DNA from 4 places in the Streptomyces sp. NPDC050315 genome. Region 4 is predicted to be linked to each of the others. Evidence: riboswitches for the same ligand, from Rfam matches in the RefSeq annotation. Region 4 holds a riboswitch; each other region holds the start of a gene.

Region 1 (3,755 bases), on a different contig from region 4:
GATGGAGGCGATGGTCGCGGTGGGGGCGATCGCCAGGAGGAGTGAGTTTCGCATGCCGGTTGCCGCGATACGGGTGCGCAGCGCGGCCCAGCGGTCGGCCCAGCGGGGTTCGGCATTGGGGTAGTGGTCGGGGTGCAGGACGCCGCGGGCGGTGCGGGTCGCCGCCCAGTTCGGGTGCGGGCCGTGCCGCTCGGCGAGGTCGGCGGACGCCTCGTACGCGGCGAGCATGATCCGCTCGGAGATACGGGTGGACAGCTCGCGCGCCTCGGGGGAGTCGAACGGCAGACGGAGGCGGAAGAAGACGTCCTGCAGGCCCATCAGGCCCAGACCCACCGGGCGCCAGCGGGAGTTGGACGCGCCGGCCTGCTCGGTCGGGTAGAAGTTGATGTCGACGACGCGGTCGAGGAAGGTGACGGCGGTACGGACGGTGGCGTCCAGCCGGTCCCAGTCCATCGTGCCGTCGGCGCCCAGGTGCGCGGCGAGGTTGACCGAGCCGAGGTTGCAGACGGCCGTCTCGCCGTCGTCCGTGACCTCCAGGATCTCCGTGCAGAGGTTGGAGGAGTGGACGACGCGGCCCGGCTCGGCGGTCTGGTTCGCGGTGCGGTTGGCGGCGTCCTTGAAGGTCATCCAGCCGTTGCCGGTCTGCGCGAGGGTACGCATCATCCGCGCGTACAGCGTCCGGGCCGGGACCGCCTTTATGGCCTTCCCCTCGGCCTCGGCCTTCCGGTACGCGGCGTCGAACTCCGCGCCGTACAGATCGACCAGCTCCGGCGCGTCCACCGGCGAGAACAGCGACCAGTCCGCGTCGGCCTCGACGCGGCGCATGAACTCGTCCGGGATCCAGTGCGCGATGTTCAGGTTGTGCGTACGCCGCGCCTCCTCGCCGGTGTTGTCGCGCAGCTCCAGGAACTCCTCGATGTCCGCGTGCCAGGTCTCCAGGTACACGCAGGCAGCGCCCTTGCGGCGGCCGCCCTGGTTCACCGCGGCGACACTCGCGTCGAGGGTCCGCAGGAACGGGACGATGCCATTGGAGTGCCCGTTGGTGCCGCGGATCAGCGAACCGCGGGCGCGCACGCGGGAGTACGAGAGGCCGATCCCGCCGGCGTGCTTCGAGAGGCGCGCGACCTGGTGGTAGCGGTCGTAGATCGAGTCCAGCTCGTCCAGCGGCGAGTCCAGCAGGTAGCAGGAGGACATCTGCGGGTGGCGGGTGCCGGAGTTGAAGAGCGTGGGGGAGGAGGGCAGGTAGGAGAGAGTGCTGGTCAGCTCGTACAGCGCGGCGACGTCCTGGACGGCGCGCTCCGAGTGGTCCTCGGCCAGGCCGCACGCCACGCGCAGCAGGAAGTGCTGCGGGGTCTCGATGACCTGGCGGGTGATCGGGTGCCGCAGGAGGTAGCGGGAGTAGACCGTGCGCAGGCCGAAGTAGCCGAAGCGGTCGTCGGCGCCGTCCGCGAGCGCCTTGTCGACGAGCGCGTCCAGTGCGGCGGCGTGCGTGGTGACGAACTCGGCCGTGCCGTCGGCGATCAGGCCCTCGCGGTGACCGGTGGCGACCGAGGCGGCGAAGCCCGTCGCGCCCTGGCTCGCGGCCTCCTCGGCGATCGCGGCGGTCAGCAGGCGGGCGGCCAGCTTGGAGTACTGCGGCTCGTCGCCGATCAGCCCGGCCGCGGCCTCCATCGCCAGCTCGCGCAGCTCCGCCTCGTCCGAGCCGGCGTGCCGGCCGCGCAGCGCGGCCGCGGCGATCTTGCCCGGGTCGGTGGCCGGCAGGTTGGCGGTGAGGTCGGTCAGGGTGCGCAGCAGGGCCGTACCGGGGCCGTCCTGGGCCTGCACGGTCGACGGCCGCGCCTCCTGCGCCGTCTGCGCCTCTTGTGCTGACTCCGCTGGCGCGATGGTCACCTTGTGCTCTCCTCACTCGGCTGGGGCCGGGGAGGGCACGACGGAGGCGTACGGGCAGCCGCGCCAAAGCCCTGCCGGGCACGCGGGCACACCACGCAGCGTCCACCGGCCCAACCCACGGAGCCCGGACGTCTCGACGCCCGTACCGGAACGGAGACGGGCGTACCGTCGGCAGGTCCTCGGACTCGGCGAGCGCGCAAATGCCCACTCAGCACACCGTTGCGGGACAGTTCCGGATTCGCACCGGATTCCCCTGCGGCGACAGCGAGGACGAGCATACATCTTGTGTCGGCTTTCGCGACCGTCCCCATATCTTGTGTCGCGGCACAACTGTCCGTGCTGTTGTCAGTGCCGTCCGCTACGTTCGGAATCGACTGGTGGGGGATGGGCGCGGATCGGGGGAGCCGAGCCGGATACGGCAACGGGCCGCCGGATTGCCCGGCGGCCCGATGTCGTGCGGAGGTTCTTGTGCAGAGGTTGTCGTGCGGAGGTTGTCGTGCGGAGGGGGGAGTGGCGTCAGTGCGCCGCCCCGGCCCCCGCTCCGGCCGTGGCCGGCGGCAGGTCGGCCTGTACGCCCTTGTCGCCGACGTCCGCCGTGTAGTCCTCGGGCGAGGTCTCGTCGACGCCGTCGGGCGCCTTCGTGGCCCGCAGGACGACCGTCAGGACCACCGTCACCACGACGTTCAGTACGAACGCGGTCAGACCGATGTAGCCGATCTCCCCGATGCCGGGGATCTCCGCGCTCGAGCCGCCGAAGTGCTTCTGGGTGGGGCTGGCCACGCCGTACGCCGCGGCCGTGCCGTACACCATGCCGACCGCCCAGCCGGCGAGCAGCGCCCAGCGGTGGAACCAACGGGTGAACAGGCCGCCCACCAGCGCCGGCATGGTCTGCAGGATCCAGATGCCGCCCAGCAGCTGGAAGTTGATCGCCACCGTCTTGTCCATCGTCAGGACGAACGCCAGCGCCCCGACCTTCACCAGCAGCGACACCAGCTTGGCGACCTTGTGCTCCTGCGCGGGCGTGGCGCCGGGCTTCAGGAAGTCCTTGTAGATGTTGCGGGTGAAGAGGTTCGCCGCGGCGATCGACATGATCGCGGCGGGTACCAGCGCGCCGATGCCGATCGCGGCGAACGCCACGCCCGTGAACCAGTCGGGGAACATGTTCTCGAACAGCTGCGGGATCGCCAGCTGGCCGTTCTGCACCTTGACCCCGGCCGCGATCGCCATGAAGCCCAGCAGCGCGAGGAAGCCGAGCATCAGCGAGTACAGCGGCAGGATGGTGGTGTTGCGGCGAATCACGTTGCGGCTCCGCGAGGAGAGCGTCGCGGTGATCGAGTGCGGGTACATGAACAGCGCCAGCGCCGAGCCGAGCGCCAGCGTCGCGTACGCCCACTGCGCGTTCGGACCGCTCGCGAGCTCCCCGCGCGGCTTGCCCGTGGCCGGGTTGGTCTCCGCGAAGGCGTCGCCCGCCACGTGGAAGATGTGCTCGAAGCCGCCCAGCTTGATCGGGATGTAGATGATCGCCACCGCGATGACGAGGTAGATCAGGCCGTCCTTGACGAACGCGATCAGCGCGGGCGCGCGCAGCCCGGAGGAGTAGGTGTACGCGGCCAGCACGCCGAAGGCGATCAGCAGTGGCAGGTCCTTGATGAACCAGTGCGTGCTCTCGCTGCCGCCGACGCCCATCACGTCCAGGACGGCCTGGATGCCCACGAGTTGCAGCGCGATGTACGGCATCGTGGCGAGGATGCCGGTGAGCGCGACGGCCAGTGACAGGGCCTTGGAGCCGAAGCGGCCGCGCACGAAGTCCGAGGTGGTGACGTACCCGTGCTTGTGCGACACCGACCACAGGCGCGGCAGGAACG
Region 2 (3,755 bases), on a different contig from region 4:
CGCCTCGACGTACTGCAGGCTGCCGGGCGCGACGCCCGCCTCGGCGCACACCTTCCGTACGAGATCCACCTGGGCGTCCTCGCGCGGCACGGTGATGCCGTTGGTCCGCCCGTCCTGGTTCACCCCGCTGCCGAGCACCACGGCGTGCACCGGGTCGCCGTCGCGCACGGCGTCGGCGAGCCGTTTCAGTGCCACGACGGCGACGCCCTCGGCACGTACGTAGCCGTCGGCCGCCGCGTCGAAGGCGCGCGACCGGCCGTCGACGGAGAGGAAGCCGCCCTTGGTCTCGGCGATGGTGTACTGCGGCGCGCTGTGCAGCAGCGTGCCGCCGGCCAGCGCGAGGTCGGTCTCGCCGCGCAGCAGGCTCTGCCGGGCGAGGTGCAGGGCGACGAGGGAGGAGCTGCAGGCGGTGTCGAGGGAGACGCTGGGGCCGCGGAAGTCGAAGGCGTGCGAGACACGGTTCGACACCATCGTCATCATGGTGCCGGTCGCGGTGTGTGCCGCCAGGAAGTCCGGGTCGGAGAAGTGCAGGATGTTGTAGTCCATCGTGAACGCGCCGATGAACACGCCGATGTTGCCGCCCGCCAGACCGGCCGGGCGCTGCCCGCCGTCCTCCAGTGCCTCCCAGGAGACCTCCAGGAGCTTGCGCTGCTGGGGGTCGAGGTGCGCGGCCTCGCGCGGGCTGATGCCGAAGAACTCCGGGTCGAATGCGTCGAAGCCGTCGATGTAGCCGCCGCGGCCGCCGACCAGCCGGCCGGGCTTGGCCCGGTCCCGGCTGCCCAGGGTGGTGACGTCGTACCGGTCGGCCGGGGTCGGGACGATGCAGTCCCGGCCCTCGGCCAGGTTCCGCCAGAACGCCCGGTGGTCGTTGGCATGGCCGGGCAGGCGGCAGCCGATGCCGATGATGGCGATCCGGTCACGAAGGGCGGAATCAGGCACTTGACTCATATGTGCACGATAATGGGCGCGTGCGGCACATTCCGGCGTGCCGCCTGACGACACGTCAGGTCAGCTTGTCGGACAGTCGGCCCGACGGGTCCGGCCCGTTCAATACCGAGTTACGCGGCGGCGCCCGGCACGGCGTACGCGGAGCCGCCCGGAGCACCCCAAGTGACGTCCGCCATACGGGGGTTGAGCGGATCGACGGCGGCGTACGCACACAGCGCGCGCAGCCGCTGCCGCCGACGCTTGGGGTCGGCGGGCGGGCCGCCGGGTGAGATGTCCGCGGCGAGCCGATATGCGCCGCCACTGCCGGCGGGCAGCAGGTACGTCAAGTGCCAGACATCGGTACCCGGCAGCCGGTCCAGCAGCGCGGGGGCAAGGTCTCCGTGGCCGGTGACGCCGTCGGCCAGGAGCAGCACCTGACAGGTGGCGCGGTGGCCGCGCCGGAGGAACGTGACCGCGTACTGCCCGGAGTTTTCGGCGACCTCTTCGACGAGGGGTGTGCCGCGCCGTTCGGCGTCCGCCCAGAATTCGGCGAGCAGCGCCGCGCGTTCGACCTCGGTGGCGGCGGTGAGCCGGGCGGCGAGGCGCTCGACACACGGACCGGCCGTACGGAGAAGCCGCGCGTCCCGCGTGCCGGGACCGTCGTCAAGGACGTACATCTCTCGCACCTTTCTGGCACCATTCCGGATTGCGACTTAGGCAAGCCTAACCTAACAATAACCGGGGATGGCACGCGGACGGTGGCAGGGCATAGCCTGATGCGTGCAGCTGGTTCGCCCTGTCCGCCAGGCAGGCGCGTCGTAAGAGGGAACCCGGTGGGAATCCGGGACTGCCCCGCAGCGGTGAGCGGGAACGACCGCCGTCACACGCACTGGATCCGAGCGGGTCCGGGAAGCGACGGCCAGTAGGTGTCCGTGCCTTGTGCGCGGACGTGCTCGTGAGTCCGAAGACCTGCCCGTTGCCCGCACGCGACCCGTCGTGTGCGGTCTCCCGGTGACCTCGAGGGCGGGTCGGCGTACAGCAGGGACGCGGCACACGAGTGCGCGGCGGCCCGTCCGCTGTGCACTCCCTTCGCGCTCTCGTGCCCGTCGCCGGGCACTCGGAGACACGCTCGCGAAGGAGAGCAACGTGACCAGCAAGAACACCGCCACGGCCGTACGGGCCACCGTGTACGGGTATCCCCGGCAGGGGCCGGACCGGGAACTGAAGAAGGCGGTCGAGGGGTACTGGAAGGGCCGCGTCAGCGCCGACGCGCTGCGCGAGACCGCCGCGGGGCTGCGCCGTTCCGTCTGGCAGCAGCTTGCCGAAGCGGGCCTGCACGAGGTCCCGACCGGCGACTTCTCGTACTACGACCATGTGCTGGACACCAGCGTCATGGTCGGCGCGATCCCCACCCGGCACCGTGCCGCCGTCGAAACGGACGCCCTGGACGGGTACTTCGCCATGGCCCGCGGCACGCAGGACGCGGCGCCGCTGGAGATGACCAAGTGGTTCGACACCAACTACCACTACCTGGTGCCGGAACTGGGCCCTGACACGGTGTTCTCGGCCGACTCGCGCAAGCAGGTCGGCGAGCTGAGTGAGGCCCGCGCGCTCGGACACACCGCACGCCCCGTCCTGGTCGGCCCGGTCACCTACCTGCTGCTGGCCAAGCCCGCCCCCGGCGTGGACCCCGACTTCGAGCCGCTGACCCTGCTCGACCGGCTGCTGCCCGTGTACGCGGAGGTCCTCGCCGACCTGCGGGCCGCCGGCGCCGAGTGGGTACAACTGGACGAGCCCGCGCTCGTACAGGACCGCACCCCGGCCGAACTGAACGCCGCGGCCCGCGCCTACCGCGACCTCGGCGCCCTCACCGACCGCCCGCAACTCCTGGTCGCGACCTACTTCGGCCGCCTCGGCGAGGCCCTGCCGGTACTGGCCAAGTCCCCCGTCGAGGGGCTCGCGATGGACTTCACCGAGGCGGCGGCCGGCAATCTGGACGACCTCGCGGCGGCCGGCGGGCTGCCCGGCAAGCGGCTGGTCGCGGGCGTCGTCAACGGCCGCAACATCTGGATCGACGACCACGCGAAGTCCCTCGCCACTCTCGGCACCCTGCTGGGCCTCGCCGAGCGGGTGGATGTGGCGGCCTCCTGCTCACTGCTGCACGTCCCGCTGGACGCGGCCGCCGAGCGCGACATCGACCCGCAGATCGCCCGCTGGCTCGCCTTCGCCCGGCAGAAGACCGCCGAGCTCGTCACCCTGGCCCGCGGGCTGACACACGGCACCGGCATCATCGCCGCCGAACTCGCCGCCAACCGCGCCGACCTCGCCTCCCGCACCGGCGCCGCGCTCACCCACGACCCGGCCGTCCGCGCCCGCGCCGCGGCCGTCACCGCCGCCGACTGCCGACGCTCCCAGCCGTACCCGGAGCGGTCCGCCGCGCAGCACGCCCACCTCGGCCTGCCGCCGCTGCCCACGACCACCATCGGCTCCTTCCCGCAGACGGCCGCGCTGCGCACCGCACGCGCCGATCTGCGCGCCGGCCGCATCGACGACGCCGCGTACAAGGAACGCATCGCGGCGGAGATCCGCGAGGTCGTCGCCTATCAGGAGAAGGCCGGGCTCGACGTCCTGGTGCACGGCGAGCCGGAACGCAACGACATGGTGCAGCACTTCGCCGAGCGGCTGACCGGCTACCTCGCCACACAGCACGGCTGGGTCCAGTCCTACGGCACCCGTTACGTCCGCCCGCCGGTGCTCGCCGGTGACGTGTCCCGCCCGGAACCGATGACGGTGCGCTGGACCCGGTACGCGCAGTCGCTCACCGGGCG
Region 3 (3,755 bases), on a different contig from region 4:
TGTACGGCCCGTTCTCCTCGACGTTCTCGATCATTTCCGTGGTGTACTCGCCGGTAGCGGTACCGGTCGCGACCATGAGATCGCCGGCGGCCCGTACCGCGTCCCGCCAGTCCGCCGCCGTCACGTCCAGCCGCACGGCCTCGGCGGGAATCAGTTCGCTCAGTGTCGGCATGGACGGGATCGTCGCACGAAAACGCTTGCCCGGATATGCGGGGTGCGGCGCCGGAAGGGATCATCGGAACATGAACGTGAGGATGCGGGTCGCACAGCAGGAGGAAGCCGACGAACTGCTCGGCCGCAGTCCGCTCGCCGCGCTGGTGGGCATGCTGCTGGACCAGCAGGTGCCGATGGAGTGGGCGTTCACCGGCCCGTACACCATCGCCCGGCGGATGAACGGCGACGACCTGGACGCGCAGGCCATCGCGGCCCAGGACCCGGAGGCGTTCGAGGAGCTGCTGGCCCGCAAGCCGGCCGTGCACCGCTATCCGCGCTCGATGGCCAAGCGGGTGCAGCAGCTGTGCCAGTACCTCGTCGAGCACTACGACGGCGATGCGGAAGCCGTCTGGCGGGACGCGGGAACCGGCGCCGAGCTGCTCAAACGCCTCAACGACCTGCCCGGCTTCGGCAAGCAGAAGGCCCAGATCTTCCTGGCCCTCCTCGGCAAGCAGTTCGGCGTACGCCCCGAGGGCTGGCGCGAGGCCGCCGGTCCGTACGGCGAGGAGAACTCCCACCGCTCGGTCGCCGACATCACGGGCCCCGAGTCGCTGGCCGAGGTCCGCGCGTACAAGCAGCAGATGAAGCGAGCGGCGAAGAAGGCGGCGGGGAAGTAAGGAGCGGCGGGCACCGGCCCGCCGCCCCTCACCTTGTACTGCAGTCCTTGTACTGCAGTCCTTGTACTGCGTGCTCAGCCCTCCGGAGCGGCGGCCACCCGTGCCGCCCACCGCTTTTCGACGCCCGACAGCCGCCAGTAGGCGATCGCCGCCGCCCAGACGACGACGAAGAGGCCGACGATGACGTAGCCGACGTTGTCCAGCTCCAGGCCGGAGATCCAGCCGGTGACCGCGTCCTTGAGGCCGAGCTTTTCGTGCAGCACGCTGACCAGCTCGATGGTGCCGATGAAGAGCGCCACGGCGATGGACAGGCCGGTGATCGTGAGGTTGTAGTAGACCTTGCGCACCGGGTTGGAGAACGCCCACTGGTACGCGAAGTTCATGAACGTGCCGTCGAGCGTGTCGAAGAGGCTCATCCCCGCCGCGAACAGCAGCGGCAGGCACAGGATCGCGTACCAGGGCAGCCCGGACGCGGCGCCGCTGCCCGCCATCACCATCAGCGTCACCTCGGTCGCGGTGTCGAAGCCGAGGCCGAGGAGCAGCCCGATCGGGAACATCTGGCCCGGCCGCGTGATGGCCTTGGTGAACCGGCCCAGTACCCGGTTCATGAAACCGCGCGAGTCCAGCTGCCGTTCCAGCTCCGACTCGTCGTACTCCCCGGCCCGCATGGCACGGAAGACCCGCCAGATGCCGGCCAGCGCGACCAGATTGAGGGCGGCGATGAGGTACAGGAAGGCCCCGGAGACGGTGGTGCCGACCGTGCCGAGCACCTGGTGCGTACGGGAGTCCTCGTCCATCAGGGTCCCGGCGAGCGCCGCGCCGCCCGAGACCAGCGCGGCCATGAGCACGACCATGCTGGAGTGGCCGAGCGCGAACCAGAAGCCCACCGAGACCGGGCGCTTCCCGTCGGCCATGAGCTTGCGGGTGGTGTTGTCGATGACGGCGATGTGGTCCGCGTCGAACGCGTGCCGCATGCCGAGGGTGTACGCGGTAATGCCCAGGCCCACGCCGAACACCTGGGTGCCGACGGTGTAGTGGCCGGGCACGACGAGCAGGAACAGCACACCGAACGCGACGATGTGCAGTGCGGCTATGACCGCCAGCAGACCGGCGGTCCGTAGGGTGTCGCGGCGCTGCCAGCGGAACTCGGGCAGCACGGAAGAAGTCGAAGAAGAAGACGGGGCATCGGTGGGCAGGGCCATCCGGCGATCACGCTCCAGCACCTCGTGGAATCAATTCGTGAGATGCCGTGGCCGGTCTCCTGGCTTACGGGGAACCCCCTGCTCGTCAAGAGCCTGAGGTGGACGCGCCCGTCCCGGCCTTCCCGCCCGCACTACACGGACAGTGGCCCCCGCACGTACGCAGTGCACGTACGTACAGGAAAAGGGTCGGTAGCTCCCCGATCACAGTGGCGAGGGCCGCTCCGGAATCAGACCTTGAAGGTCTTCACCGGTCTTCCCGAACACCACGGCTTGGCCACTCTATCCCCGACCGGGCCGGAGGGGGCTGTCCCCCTCTAACCCCGACTTCCCCCGGGGGCCCCTCCCCCCCGCCCCCACCCCTCCCCAGCCCCTCGGTAATCCTTCGCTCAGCCCTCGCCCAGTCCTCGCCCAGTTCTCGCTCAGCCCCCGGTCATCCCCCGCCCCCAGTCATCAGTCATCCCCCCGTCTCCTGCCGCTCGGCCGCATCCTTGCTCGCCGGCTCGCGGGACACCGGGCCCTCCGCCGCCCAGCTGCCCAGCAGCCGCAGTGATTCCGCCGAGGTCGAGCCCGGCTCGGCGTGGTAGACGATCAGCTGCTGGTCCGGGTCGGCGGGCAGCCGCAGCGTCTCGTACGACAGCGTCAGCGGCCCGACGACGGGGTGGTGCAGCCGCTTCACGCCGAAGCCCTTGTCCTGTACGTCGTGCGTGGCCCACAGCTGGCGGAACTCCTCGCTCTTGACCGACAGCTCCCCGATCAGCGACGCGAGCAGCGGGTCGTCGGGATGGCAGCCCGCGTCCAGGCGGAGGTAGGCGACGATATCGGCCGCCTTGCTCTCCCAGTCGACGTACAGCTCGCGGGAGGCCGGGTCCAGGAAGACCTGCCAGGCGATGTTCCGCTGCTCGGGCGGGAGCGCGGCGTAATCACCGAGCAGCGCGCATGCCATGCGGTTCCACCCGATGACGTCCAGGCGGCGGCCCGCCACATACGCCGGTATCCCCTCCATCGCGTCCAGCAGCTGCTGCAGCGCGGGCCGCACCCGCTGCGGCCGCCCCGCACCGCGCGAGCGCTTGGCCTTCGGCTTCACCAGATGGCTCAGATGCGCCCGCTCGGCCGCGTTGAGCCGCAGCGCGCCGGATATCGCGTCGAGGACCGCCGTGGAGACGTTCTGCCCGTGGCCCTGCTCCAGCCTTACGTAGTACGCCACACTCACCCCGGCCAGCTGCGCGAGCTCCTCCCGCCGCAGGCCCGGCACCCTGCGTCGCCCGCTGTGCCGCGGCAGTCCGACGTCCTCGGGCTGCAGACGCGCGCGGCGGGTGCGCAGAAACTCGCTCAATTCTGTGCGCTGGTCCATACGGCAAGTATCGGGGTCCCGGCGAAACTGTGCGGGGGCCTGTGGATAACTCCGTCGGGGCGGCCCCCGCGAAGTTATCCACAAGGGCGGCCCCGGCCGACTGCGACGGCCGCCAACGACGGTCGACGGGCGACGGGCGACGGGCGACGGCGCCCCGAGGGTGTCACTGCCATTGGTAGGAACGCCGTTCGTACGTAAACGGGGGGCCTGGCTCCACTTCTGTACGCGAGGCAGCCTCGATGGCATGACACACACCTCTGTCGCCGCGTATGCAGCACCCGCGCCCAAGGCACCCCTGGAGCGCACCACCATTCCGCGCCGTGAGCTCGGCGCGCACGACATCGAGATCGAGATCAAGTACGCGGGGATCTG
Region 4 (3,755 bases):
GGCGAGCCGCCGCCGCAGTTCGCCCGCCAGATCCTCGAAGGTGACGAACTCCTTGCCCTCGATGCCGTGTTCGAGGATGTCGAGCACGGCCCGGGTGAAGACGGTGCCGCCGCCGGGCTCGGTGCCGCTGAAGATGCGGCGGTTCGGCTGGGCGGCCATCAGCAGCGAGACCGGCTTCTCGTGGGTACGGAAGCTGTCGTCCGCGTTGCCCGCGAAGCAGCATTCGAGCACGACGACGACGCGGTCGGCCCGCGACCTCTCCAGGCGCGGCAGCACGTCCTTGGCCCAGGAGACCGCTTCGTGCGAGGCGACCCGTCGCTCGTCCTGCGCCACCCGCGAGGACCCGACCAGCAGGTGCAGGTCGCTGCCGTCGCGCCGGACCCGGCCGTGCCCGGAGAAGTAGACGAGCAGCAGTCCGCGTGCCTCGTCGGCCGCGGTGCGCAGCGCGGCGGTCAGCTCCTCGGGGGTGTCCGGGCGCAGCGGCGTCACTTCCTGGGGCAGGAAGAGGTCGGTGGCCGGGGCGCACAGCACCCGGCCCAGCTCGTCGGGGTTGGCGAAGACCGCGTCGAGGTCGTGCAGCCGGGGGTCCTGGTACCGGCTGACGCCGATGATCAGCGCGCGGTTCCGCTTGCCCCGCGCGTCGTAGAGGGGCATCGCCGGTTACTCCGTGCCGACGCGGCCGCCCTGGTCGTCGCGTTCGGCGCGCGGATCGGGGTCGTCGAGGCGGCGGTGTCCGGAGGCGTCGGTGATGTCGAGCCCCGGGGCCTCGCCCTTGGCGGCGGTCTCCCTGCGGTGCGCGAGCCACTCCCGCAGGGCGATGAGGAGCTGCTCGGTCATCGGCGCCACGACCGCGCCGATGAGGACCAGGACGAGGTCGTCGATACCGACGGCCATTTCGGGTCCCTGGTCCGCCGCGCCGGTGCGCGGGGCGGTCTCCGCGCCCGGTGCCCGGCGCCATGCGTGGTTGCCGGGCGTCAGCCAGGACTCGCGCTGCAGCCACCGCTGCAGGTCTTCCAGATCCTGGCCCCCGTCATGGGTGCCGGTGACTCTGATGCGTACCTCGTGATGCTGCCGGTTCTCCGCCATCACCGTCCCCCTCCTGCGGCACCTTTGCCATAGGTGCCCCGATGGTGTCGTGCGGGAGGTACGGCAGGCAACAGGTCGTCAACCGCCGTCCACGCTGTGTCGTTGACCACAGGGCCTGCCATACGCCCGCGTCGCAGGTCAAGGGTGAGTTGACGGGCATTCGCGGCACGTGGTGGACTGCCCGATGCCATTCGGCGACAGATGAGGAAGTCCGGTGAGAATCCGGCGCGGTCCCGCCACTGTCACCGGGGAGCGCTCCTCCAGAAGCGGCCACGGCCCGCGCAGACACGGGCTGGAAGGCCGGGGGCAGCGCCGATCCGGGAGCCAGGAGACTCTCGTCGCCCGTCACGTCGAGCCAGGGCGCGGACCCTGAGTGAGGACACACGCCATGCCGGGCCCCGAGCCGAGACCCCTGCCTTCCTCCGCCGTACGCCCGGTACGCGACCGCGTGCGGCCGTCCCTCCGAGGCACGACGGCAGGCTGATCCGACGATGCGTGCCGAACACGCCACCTATGCGTGCGGCGCGGCTCTGGGCTTTCTCGGCGACCTGGCCGTGGGCGATCCCCGCCGCGGCCACCCGGTGGCCGCCTTCGGGCGGGCGGCGGGCGCCGTGGAGCGCGGGCTGTGGCGCGACCACCGTGGATACGGAGCGGCGCACACCGCGCTGTGCGCCGGCGGGGCCGCCGTGGGCGCGGCCCTGCTCTCCCGTGCCGTACGCCGCTGCGCCCCCGCACACATCGCGCTGACCGCCGCCGCCACCTGGGCCGTGCTGGGCGGGACGACGCTGGGCCGGGAGGCGCGCGCCATCGGCGGCGCACTGGAGGCCGGCGACCTCGACGTGGCGCGCGAGCGGCTGCCGCACCTGTGCGGCCGCGACCCGCAGTCCCTGGACGGGCAGCAGATGGCCCGCGCGGTCGTGGAGTCCGTCGCCGAGAACACCTCCGACGCGGTCGTGGGCGCGCTGGTCTGGGGCGCCGTGGGCGGCGTACCGGGCCTGGTCGCCTTCCGCGCGGTCAACACGCTGGACGCGATGGTGGGTCACAAGTCCGACCGCTACCGCCGGTACGGCTGGGCCTCGGCCCGGCTGGACGACGTGGCGGGCTGGCCCGGCGCCCGGCTGACCGCGCTGCTGGCCACCGTCGCCGGGCCCGACCCGCGCGGCGCGTGGCGCGCCTGGCGGGCCGACGGCAAGCGGCACCCGAGCCCCAACGCGGGCCCGGTGGAGGCCTCCTTCGCGGGCGCGCTCGGCGTACGGCTGGGCGGCACGCTCGCGTACGCGGGGCGGGTCGAGCACCGGCCGGTGCTCAACGACGGCGCACGCGCGGTCGACGGCGCGGACATCGCGCGCGCGGTGCGGCTGTCGCGCCGGGTGAGCGCGCTGGCGCTGGCGACGACGGTCGGGGCACGGATCGCCGTGGGCGCGGTCCGCGGCGCGCGGAAGGCGAGGAGATCCCGGTGAGCGGTAGCGGTACGGACAGGACTCTCGGTGGCGGCCTGCTGGTGGCCGGCACCACGTCGGACGCGGGCAAGAGCGTCGTCACGGCGGGCATCTGCCGCTGGCTGGCCCGCAAGGGCGTCAAGGTCGCGCCCTTCAAGGCGCAGAACATGTCGCTCAATTCGTACGTGACGCGCGAGGGCGCGGAGATCGGGCGGGCGCAGGCCATGCAGGCCGCGGCGGCCCGCGTCGAGCCGACCGCGCTGATGAACCCGGTCCTGCTCAAGCCCGGCAGCGACCGCAGCAGCCAGGTCGTGCTGCTGGGCAAGCCGGTGGGCGAGCTGAGCGCGCGCGGCTACCACTCGGGCCGCCAGGAGCGGCTGCTCGGCACGGTCACCGACTGCCTGACCGAGCTGCGCCGTACGCACGACGCGGTGATCTGCGAGGGCGCGGGCAGCCCGGCCGAGATCAACCTCCGCCGCACGGACATCGTGAACATGGGCCTCGCGCGCGCCGCGAACCTCCCCGTGGTCGTCGTCGGCGACATCGACCGCGGCGGCGTCTTCGCGTCCTTCTTCGGCACCACCGCGCTGCTCTCCGCGGCCGACCAGGCGCACCTCGCGGGCTACCTGGTGAACAAGTTCCGCGGCGACGTGACGCTGCTGGAACCGGGCCTGGACATGCTCAAGGAGCTGAGCGGGCGGCCGACGCTGGGCGTACTGCCGTTCCGGCACGGGCTCGGCATCGACGAGGAGGACGGCCTGCACGTCTCGCTGCGCGGCGCGGTGCGCGAGAGCACGGTCGCGCCGCCGCACGGCAAGGACATCCTCCGGGTCGCGGTCGCCGCCGTGCCCCTGATGTCCAACTTCACCGACGTGGACGCGCTGGCGGCCGAACCGGGTGTCGTCGTCCGCTTCGTGGACCGCCCCGAGGAGCTGGCCGACGCCGACCTGGTCGTCCTGCCCGGTACGCGCGGGACCGTACGGGCGCTGCAGTGGCTGCGCGAACGCGGCCTCGCGGACGCGGTCGCGCGCCGGGCCGCGGAAGGCCGCCCGGTACTCGGCATCTGCGGCGGCTTCCAGATGCTCGCAGAGCACATCGAGGACGAGGTGGAGTCGCGGGCCGGCGCGGTCGACGGGCTGGGACTGCTGCCCGTACGCGTCCGCTTCGCGCAGGAGAAGACCCTCGCCCGGCCGGAAGGCACGGCACTGGGCGAGCCGGTGGCGGGGTACG

The links. A riboswitch is a leader RNA that binds a small molecule or an ion and turns the genes downstream of it on or off. The one in region 4 is predicted to bind cobalamin.
Region 1: linked by a shared signal. The riboswitch ahead of AB0I82_RS17655 (ribonucleoside-diphosphate reductase subunit alpha) and the one ahead of AB0I82_RS07305 (cobalamin biosynthesis protein) in region 4 are both predicted to bind cobalamin.
Region 2: linked by a shared signal. The riboswitch ahead of metE (5-methyltetrahydropteroyltriglutamate--homocysteine S-methyltransferase) and the one ahead of AB0I82_RS07305 (cobalamin biosynthesis protein) in region 4 are both predicted to bind cobalamin.
Region 3: linked by a shared signal. The riboswitch ahead of AB0I82_RS23415 (HoxN/HupN/NixA family nickel/cobalt transporter) and the one ahead of AB0I82_RS07305 (cobalamin biosynthesis protein) in region 4 are both predicted to bind cobalamin.

The regions. Positions count from the first base shown of each region.
Region 1 covers NZ_JBFAKN010000004.1:531,185-534,939, reverse strand. Annotated here, with positions in the region: gene AB0I82_RS17655 (ribonucleoside-diphosphate reductase subunit alpha) at 1-1,824, opposite strand, end outside; cobalamin riboswitch at 2,043-2,185, opposite strand; gene mctP (monocarboxylate uptake permease MctP) at 2,407-3,755, opposite strand, start outside.
Region 2 covers NZ_JBFAKN010000001.1:622,471-626,225, forward strand. Annotated here, with positions in the region: gene AB0I82_RS02830 (amino acid adenylation domain-containing protein) at 1-948, opposite strand, end outside; gene AB0I82_RS02835 (enterochelin esterase domain-containing protein) at 1,059-1,604, opposite strand; cobalamin riboswitch at 1,698-1,919, shown strand; gene metE (5-methyltetrahydropteroyltriglutamate--homocysteine S-methyltransferase) at 2,074-3,755, shown strand, end outside.
Region 3 covers NZ_JBFAKN010000006.1:249,757-253,511, forward strand. Annotated here, with positions in the region: gene AB0I82_RS23405 (PTS sugar transporter subunit IIA) at 1-172, opposite strand, end outside; gene AB0I82_RS23410 (HhH-GPD-type base excision DNA repair protein) at 243-830, shown strand; gene AB0I82_RS23415 (HoxN/HupN/NixA family nickel/cobalt transporter) at 905-2,032, opposite strand; cobalamin riboswitch at 2,064-2,315, opposite strand; gene AB0I82_RS23420 (helix-turn-helix transcriptional regulator) at 2,487-3,383, opposite strand; gene AB0I82_RS23425 (NAD(P)-dependent alcohol dehydrogenase) at 3,628-3,755, shown strand, end outside.
Region 4 covers NZ_JBFAKN010000002.1:58,041-61,795, forward strand. Annotated here, with positions in the region: gene AB0I82_RS07295 (caspase family protein) at 1-654, opposite strand, end outside; gene AB0I82_RS07300 (hypothetical protein) at 661-1,086, opposite strand; cobalamin riboswitch at 1,288-1,421, shown strand; gene AB0I82_RS07305 (cobalamin biosynthesis protein) at 1,578-2,546, shown strand; gene AB0I82_RS07310 (cobyric acid synthase) at 2,543-3,755, shown strand, end outside.